Regions from separate parts of the Paenibacillus sp. UMB7766-LJ446 genome, predicted to be linked through region 1. Evidence: riboswitches for the same ligand, from Rfam matches in the RefSeq annotation. Region 1 holds a riboswitch; the other holds the start of a gene.
The links. A riboswitch is a leader RNA that binds a small molecule or an ion and turns the genes downstream of it on or off. The one in region 1 is predicted to bind FMN.
Positions count from the first base shown of each region.

Region 2: another riboswitch for FMN. It lies ahead of QP794_RS08200 (DMT family transporter); the one in region 1 lies ahead of ribD (bifunctional diaminohydroxyphosphoribosylaminopyrimidine deaminase/5-amino-6-(5-phosphoribosylamino)uracil reductase RibD).

Region 1 covers NZ_JASOYM010000008.1:264,638-269,061, forward strand. Annotated here, with positions in the region: gene lysA (diaminopimelate decarboxylase) at 1-772, shown strand, start outside; gene QP794_RS20650 (peptidylprolyl isomerase) at 995-1,426, shown strand; FMN riboswitch at 1,575-1,738, shown strand; gene ribD (bifunctional diaminohydroxyphosphoribosylaminopyrimidine deaminase/5-amino-6-(5-phosphoribosylamino)uracil reductase RibD) at 2,096-3,199, shown strand; gene ribE (riboflavin synthase) at 3,240-3,908, shown strand; gene QP794_RS20665 (bifunctional 3,4-dihydroxy-2-butanone-4-phosphate synthase/GTP cyclohydrolase II) at 3,970-4,424, shown strand, end outside.
Region 2 covers NZ_JASOYM010000002.1:768,407-772,830, reverse strand. Annotated here, with positions in the region: gene QP794_RS08205 (amidase) at 42-1,547, opposite strand; gene QP794_RS08200 (DMT family transporter) at 1,686-2,666, opposite strand; FMN riboswitch at 2,811-2,963, opposite strand; gene QP794_RS08195 (DinB family protein) at 3,046-3,543, opposite strand; gene QP794_RS08190 (CGNR zinc finger domain-containing protein) at 3,680-4,240, shown strand.

The sequences.
Region 1 (4,424 bases):
TGAAGCTATTGAATTGGCTTCCAAGCAGTCTAATCTGGTATTGCTCGGGGTGCATTCACACATCGGATCGCAAATTTTTGAGGTTGAAGGCTTCCAAATGGCTGTTCAGCGCGTTGCAGAGTTTGCAGCAGATGTGTATGAGCGCCTTAACGTTGCTTTCAAAGTGGTTAACCTGGGCGGTGGCTTCGGTATCCGTTATATCGATGGAGATACGCCACTTGAAGTTTCACAGTACGTGAAAGCCATCACGGATGCAGTGAAAAATCATTTTGCCCAAATCGGCTATGCTGTGCCTGAGATCTGGGTTGAACCAGGCCGCAGTATCGTGGGTGAAGCTGGAACAACGCTTTACACCGTTGGAACGAGCAAAGATATTCCGGGGGTTCGTAAATACGTGGCAGTGGATGGTGGGATGACCGATAATCCACGTCCAGCACTGTATGAGTCCAAATATGAAGCTGTATTGGCTAACCGTGCACATGAAGCTGCCCAGGAGACCGTATCTGTTGCAGGTAAATGCTGTGAGAGCGGCGATATGTTGATCTGGGATCTGGACCTGCCTAAAGTGCAAAGCGGAGATTTGCTCGCAGTAGCTTGCACAGGCGCGTATAACTACTCCATGGCCAGCAACTATAACCGGATCCGTCGTCCGGCAGTGGTGTTTGTCAAAGATGGTCAAGGGGATGTTGTCGTACGCCGTGAGACGTATCAGGACATCATTCAGAATGATCTGGTACCTGAGCGCATTGCCAAACAGCCAGTTATCCGTTAATTGAAGTGTAAATAGCGGAGCATTATATGAAGAAGACAAAAAAGGACAATCCTTTTTTGTCTTCTTTTGCGTCTTTAGGCCAGGATTTCGAAAAAATCTTGCTGATTATTTTGCGATCAATCCCATTTCGGTGTACACTAAGAAAAGTGCTATAAAGCTTGGCCCAGGGTCATGCGTTCTGGCACCATTAACGATGGTCAATACGAAAGGAGTCATTTACATATGGCGAAACAAGCGAAAATCAAAATGGCAAACGGCGGAGAAGTTGTAATCGATCTGTTCGATCAAGAAGCTCCAAACACAGTGGCAAACTTTGAGAAACTGGCTAACTCCGGTTTCTACAACGGTCTTGTATTCCACCGTGTTATTCCGGGCTTTGTAGCTCAAGGCGGCTGCCCTAACGGTAGCGGTGCAGGCGGTCCAGGTTACACAATCAACTGTGAAATCAACCCGAACAAACATGAGCGCGGAACATTGGCTATGGCACATGCAGGCCGTAACACAGGCGGAAGCCAGTTCTACATCTGCTACCAACCGCAACCACATTTGGATGGACAACATACTGTATTTGGTAAAGTAACCAAAGGTATGGAGTTCGTAGACGCTTTCGAAGGTCGCGACAAAATGGAAACTGTTGAAGTTGTAGAAGCTTAATCCATAAGATCTTACACAAACCGTTTCGCAATTAGCGAAGCGGTTTTTATTTACACTTAAGCTTATTAAAAGTTAGTATGTGACAAAAAGGAACAAAAAACAATTGATTTTTTGGCGTTAAAGTGCTAACATCCAATTAATAACGCAACGAATCCTTCAGGGCAGGGTGTAATTCCCTACCGGCGGTGATGCAGTATGTGAGGATATCTATCCAGCATTGATGCAAAGTCCGTGACCCGTCTGCCTGTGGCAGATGGCTGATCTGGTGTAATTCCAGAACCGACAGTATAGTCTGGATGGGAGAAGGAGAGGGTGCTGTCCTAATGGGCCGCATTCCGCAGTAGTGTTGCTGTACAGTTTGTGACGAATTCATTTCCTGTGCAGGGAGAAATCCGGTTAATTCCGGCAATCTTCATACATATGCCACATCATAGAAGCTCTTTACCTGTAATTGAAGTTCATTAAGGTATGTGTCTGCTTTCACTTGCCTGAAATGAAGCTTTGGGCGAAGTGTTGTTGGCCTGTATCCATACTACTGCTGGTGACACATGTCTCTCATCATCCCCATCGAACGGTTTGTTCGACGGGGATTTTTTATTGGATATGGAACATGCCTCTCTGTTGGAAGGGAGGTCTATAACTGAGATTTTAACCGTGGGGTGAACGGACTTGGAAATGATTAATGATGAATTTTATATGGCGTTGGCACTGGATATGGCAGAACGGGCACAAGGACAGACCGGAATCAATCCGGTAGTAGGTTGTGTCGTTGTAAAAGAAGGACGTATCGTGGGCCTCGGAAGTCATCTCAAACGGGGGACGGGCCATGCAGAGGTTCATGCATTGAACATGGCGGGCAATGATGCAGAAGGCAGTACAGTGTACGTTACACTCGAACCTTGTAGTCATTACGGCAAGACTCCACCATGCAGCGAACGCCTTATTCATGAAAAAGTGAAACGTGTCGTCGTATGCTGCGAAGATCCGAATCCGCAAGTATCCGGCAGAGGCATCAGCATGCTGCGTCAACAAGGGATTGAAGTCGAAGTTGGTGTACTGCGTGAGCGCGGCAGACGCATGAATGAGAAATTCATTAAATACATTACAACAGGTCTCCCCTTTGTGACTTTAAAGACTGCCTCTACACTGGATGGCAAAATTGCAACTCGTAGCGGGGACAGCAAATGGATCTCCAACGAGTCGGCTCGGGAGATCGTGCATGCCCTTCGTCATCGACATCAGGGCATTATGGTTGGTGTAGAAACCGTGATTGCAGACAATCCGGAGCTCACGACAAGATTGCAAGTGGAAGGCATCAGCCCGGTGCGAATCGTAGTAGATTCCAAGCTGCGTCTGCCTGTAGGCTCTAAAATGGTCAAGGATGGACTTGTACCGACATGGGTGCTTACAACGGATGAGGCAAGTCCTGAAGCGGCTGAGCGACTGGAAGCCTACGGTGTGGAAATTATCCGCTGTGGTCCTGGACCACGTGTAGATCTACTAAATGCACTCAGCAAGCTCGGTGAGCGTGAGATCGGATCGATTCTGCTTGAAGGCGGGGGCACATTGAATGGGGCCATGCTGGAAGCGCGATTGGTAGACCGACTGCTTATGTTCATTGCTCCGAAAATTGTCGGAGGATACGATACGCCAGGCAGTTTCCGCTTCGAGGGAGTTGAGCGCATGAGCCAGGCGATTCAATTACATCAGCTGGAAATTGAGCAAGTTGGAGATAATATTAGCATTGGCGGAATTCCGGTTTGGCCTGAATAAATGAGCTTGTTATAACGAAATAAATAAAGGAGGCGGCAGCATGTTTACCGGTTTGGTGGAAGAAGTCGGTCAGATCCGGCGCATTGGTCGGAAAGGCGAAGCGATGGTCCTGAATATCGGAGCTTCCGCCATCATGAACGACTTGAAGATTGGTGATAGCGTAGCTGTAAACGGGGTATGCTTAACTGCGACAACCCTGGAGGGTGATGGTTTTACTGCCGATGTGATGCCTGAAACATATCGACATACCAATCTCAGTCAATTGCAATCCGGCAGCAAAGTCAATTTGGAGCGAGCCATGCTCTCAGGTGGTCGTTTTGGCGGGCATATCGTTCAGGGCCATGTCGATGGTACCGGAGTCATTGGCAGCATTACTCGTGACCAGAATGCGATTGTTTTCGAGATCAAACCTGATGATACGCAGTTGTTTAAATATTTAATACCCAAGGGGTCTGTAACCCTGGATGGAATCAGTCTAACGGTTGTGCAAACTTCACAGACTGCATTCACAGTATCCATTATTCCACATACGATTGGTGAGACCGTATTAAATGTCAAAAAGACAGGCGATACCATCAATATCGAGTGTGATATTCTGGGTAAATATGTGGATCATCTGCTCCACTATGGTAAGGGACATCAGGAGAACGGTGCAGGTAAGCCGCGAAGTATCAGTGAGGATTTTCTCGCTAATCACGGATTTGCTTAATTCATCCGTTCAATACAAATACAAATACAAATATATTGAAATGGAAACTGGAGGGGGACCTATGTCAGAGCAGTCCATTCTGAATTCTATAGAGGAAGCTATCTACGATCTCATGCGGGGAAAACCCGTCATCGTGGTGGATGATGAAGATCGGGAGAATGAAGGCGACTTTATCGCTTTGGCCGAAAAGGCTACACCTGAAGTGATCAATTTCATGATTACAGAAGGCAGAGGTCTGGTGTGTGTTCCCATTACGCAGCAACGTGCTGACGAACTCAACCTGAAACCCATGGTTCAGCAAAATACAGATTTTCATGGGACAGCTTTCACCGTCTCTGTAGACCATAAAGACACCACAACGGGCATCTCGGCTCATGAACGCTCCATTACCGTGAAAGGTCTGATTGATCCCGAAGCGAAAAGTGGAGATTTCCGCAAGCCGGGCCACATGTTCCCACTCATCGCTAAAGATGGCGGTGTACTGCGGCGCGCCGGACATACTGAAGCGGCTGTAGA
Region 2 (4,424 bases), on a different contig from region 1:
TGAGTATCTTGAATTTGGTGCAAAAATGTAAAAACTAAATTTTATACTGGAAACATTGGATTACCTTTCATTCCGACCCAAAGTTCGGATGACTCCAGCTGGCCAGCCAGATGAAGTAACCAATCTTCACGGCCTTTTGTTGCCATAATTTGTACACCCATGGGCAGCCCTTCAGGAGTCAGATGCACTGGAACACTCATGGCTGGTTGACCCGTCAAATTTGCGAGCTGTGTGAAAGGGGTGTACGTGAGACTTGGTTCAAACATCTCGTAAATCAACTGCTGCTGCTGGCTCTTGTCCAAATCGCTAATACGCATCAGATACTGAATCTGTTCATCATGAGGCGTCAATTCTCCGATCTTGGGTGCTGGAAAAGCATTGACGGGTGTGACATAAAAATCATACCGTTCAAACAAGGTGGACATTTGGGCTGCGGCAACATCCCACTCCGCCAGACTATGCACGAATTCGGCAGCGGATACTTTTTTGCCGGCTTCAGCCAGAACCCAGGACTCGATCTCCATATCATCCGATGTTAATACTCTGCCCATTGAACGTTCCATGGAAGAAATCATCGCTGCCATTTCGCCGCTGTTCATCATGTAATAGTTCTCCATCAGTTTGACACCATTCACCGGACTCAGTTTTTCTTCAACTTCGTGACCTTGTTCTTCCAGCCAGCGAACCGTCTTATATACCGCTTCTTTGGCTTCATCACTCACAGGTGTACCTACAGGTGAAGCTGTCGTGTAAGCGACTTTCAGTTTGCGTTGATGAGGATAGTTCATATCAGCCAGATAGCTTCCCGGAAAGAGGGGAGCATGAAATGCCGCCTCGGGTTGAATGACTTGCAGTGTATCCAGCAAAGCAGCGCTGTCGCGAACAGAGCGGGATAGGGCAAAATCAATCGATGCACCCTGCCACTGACGACCGACCCCCGGCCCTACGGGTGTACGTCCACGTGTAGGCTTGAGTCCGAACAATCCGCTGAATGAAGCAGGGATTCGGATTGAACCGCCGCCATCACTGGCTCCCGCAAGCGGTACAATACCCGAGGCTACTGCGGCAGCAGCACCTCCACTTGAACCACCTGGCGAGTGATTGGTATTCCATGGATTACGACTTGAGCCGTGAAGACGGGGCTCGGTAATATTTTTCAAACCGAATTCCGGCGTGTTGGTATGACCAATGATAATGAATCCTGCATCACGCAGGCGGGAAACGAAGTTGGAATTCCGTTGTGCACGATGCTCACGGAGAAGACGTGAACCCGAGGTGAGAATTTCACCCTCCATGGATTGGGATATATCTTTTAAGAGCAAGGGCACGCCCGCAAAGGGCTGTTCTCCCGGGCGAACCATCCCCGCTTCCTGACGTGCACGTGTTTCATATGTACGAATAACCGCGTTAAGCTGCGGATTCACTTCTTCCAAGCGGGCATACGCCGCTTCCAGCAATTCGACCGGAGATATCTCACGGGCGCGAACCAATTCAGCCAAACCTATGGCATCGTAGGATGTATACGAAAATGATGAAGATGGAGACATGATGATCGTTCCTCTCTAAATTGACTTGATCTACTATTCCATATGTCATCGTACCACCGGAATAGTGAAAAGACAAAAGGCACCGTACATCTCAATGGATGTGCAGTGCCTTGACTAATTATATTGTAAGAAGTTCAATCAATTCGTACGAATCTTGGGTGCTGCGTCAGCCGGACTCGCTGAGCGTTCCTGTTGTTTGGAGATAGCGAACAAGGCAATCCAGATGAGGATGAATCCAACCAGCTGCTCCCATGTAATTAGCGTACGGAATGCAATCCAGTTTACCAGCACACCAGCCATCGGGAAGCTCAGTTCCGCAAGCGTGGCAACAGAAGCTTTGGTAGAAGAGAGGCCTTTGTAATATAACAGAAGACTCAGTAACCCCGGCAGCAATGCCTGGCCTAGAATATTGAGTGCCACAGCCGCCTGCTCACCTGTACCGGAAGGGAATGTCCAGGCAGCACCTTCGTTCCACGTCATAAAGATCAGCAGTGGCAAGGCGACGACAAAGCGCAGGGAGGTGACCGTTTCATAACGGGTTTGCCCCAGCATAAGCCGCCCCATAACGGTTGAACCGCCCCACAATGCAGCGGCTCCCAGCGATAACAGACTGCCAGCATGAACCCAGTTGTCCCAGTTCCCAAGAGGAAGGGTAAATCCGAACGTAAGCAGGTACGTTCCTGCAAGTGCTATGACAAATAGTCCACCGAAGCGGCGTGGCAATGTTTCTTTTAAGAGTAACTTAGCCAGAACAATCGCAAATAACGGCTGCATCTTTTGCAATAACAAGACGGTATTGGGATCGTTATGTGTAAGCGCAAGAGTAAATAATACCGTAGCGAGTGCCGATCCTCCCCAGGAGATAAAGATTACGGCAATCCAGTGACGTGCGCGCAGGTTTTTCAGATCAGCACGGAACTTCCACAGGACGGGAATCGCCACAAGGCTGACAATAATATGTTCCACCAGCACAATCTGAGTGGAGGTCATCGTTTTGAGCAAAATAATACGAAACAGTGGATCTACACCCCACAGGGCGGCGCCGAGTACGACGAGCCAAAATCCGGTATTGCTTCGTTCCTTACGGTAAACGGTTGATGCAGGTTGGGTCTTTTCCATATTCAGGACTCCTTCGTCAGAACACGGAATCTTCAGTTGGCAAAATCGACAAAAGCCCCCGTTTTGGTATACACCAAATAAACGGGGGCTCAATCATTGACATGTCATACGGAAAGAAGCCTATCCGTAAAGGCATGCCAATGTGTTGATCTTCTCTCATCCGGACTGTACCGTCGGCCTTGGAGTCACACCAAGTCAGTCGCTGAATGACCTAAGTTGAGTCAAACAGCGAGTCGCGGGCTGGTTCCGAAGAACATCACCGCCGGTTGGGAATTGCACCCTACCCCGAAGATCCTATTCAATTATAAGTGTGTTGAACAAGTTGTAACATTAATAAGTTCATCTTATTCCTGTAAGCGCTAGCAGTTCAAGTGTTTTTTTAGAATATGATATTCCAGCTTCCTTGTTGTCTGCGTAGTAATACAATCTGACCTGCATGATAGGCATCGTGAAGTATCCAGCGGGCAAGTTCATGTGACCATTTTTCATTCGTATCCATGTAAGGGGCTTCGAGGTCTGAATCCTCTAATGAAGCGAGCTGATCACGAAGCTGCTCGGCTAATTGTGTTGTATTTTGCATAAGCGTACTCCAGCCAGCGGTGTCGGAAGGGTCTCCGGAGTCTCCGAAGGTAGATTCATTGTTTTCGGCAGGTGTACCGGAGGGAGGTGTGCCCTGAATGCGACTCAACAAACGAAAATTGTAATAATACATATGGTTAACCAACTGCCAGATGCTTAATCCACCGGTTGATGGAACCCAGGCTGCCAGTTCGGCAGTCAGTCCATCGAGCGCCTTGGATAAAGGCACAATCCAATTACATTGGTCCCAGGTGTCATCTTTCTGAATGAGCAATAGTTCTGTTGCTGAGGTAGTCATTGATTTTTTCCTCCCTAAGATGAATTCATGGTAACTAGCTAAAGCGCTTAAAAGTGGTTACAATTAATATAACCCAAACTTGAATGAATGTAACTATCTTTTTAATTTTAAATGGTTACATTTTAGCGGAGGTACTATGGATAGACTATGGACTGATTTTGTGAACAGTGATTATCATGACTGGCGTGGCGGAGATCGTTCGGAGGACAGGCTTGGCAAAATCGAATGGCAGGAAGCATTCATTAAACAATGGCAACTGAACGCGCCTATACCTGCTTCTTCCGAAGAAGAGAGGGCTTTGAGAAGCTTCAGAGGCGAATTGCAGGCTCTTGCAACTCGTTTAGCTGCCGGAAACCCATTATCGGACAAGGATCGGGAATGGCTTAACGCCATGATGGGAGAAGGTCAGGTTACCAGAAGGCTGTACTCTGGAGACGAGGGACTAAAACTTTTGCTGGTTCCCGTAAAATTTCATTGGCAGCAGGTTATGGCGGAGGTCGCAGCTGATTTTGCCGTCACAGTGGTTGAAGGGGATGCAGGAAGGATTCGGATCTGTGATAATTCGGACTGCCGATGGTTTTTTTATGATGATACGCGTAGTCGGACCCAGAGATATTGTGATGACAAGATGTGCGGTAACCTGATGAAAGTTAGAAGATTTCGGGCAAAACGGAAGGTGGATCAGCAGAAAGAGTAAGGCGTATGTACAGAGTGTGTCATTTGCTGAACTTTGCGGAAGACAGGGAATTATTCGAAGGGAGTTCTTTAAATTCAAAATTGCATGTTTCCATTTACTGCTATATAATATATATGTACTTAAAATAATTTAGTGGATTATTCAGTTAGTCATTCAGTCAGTCAGAGATCAACATCCGGGATTC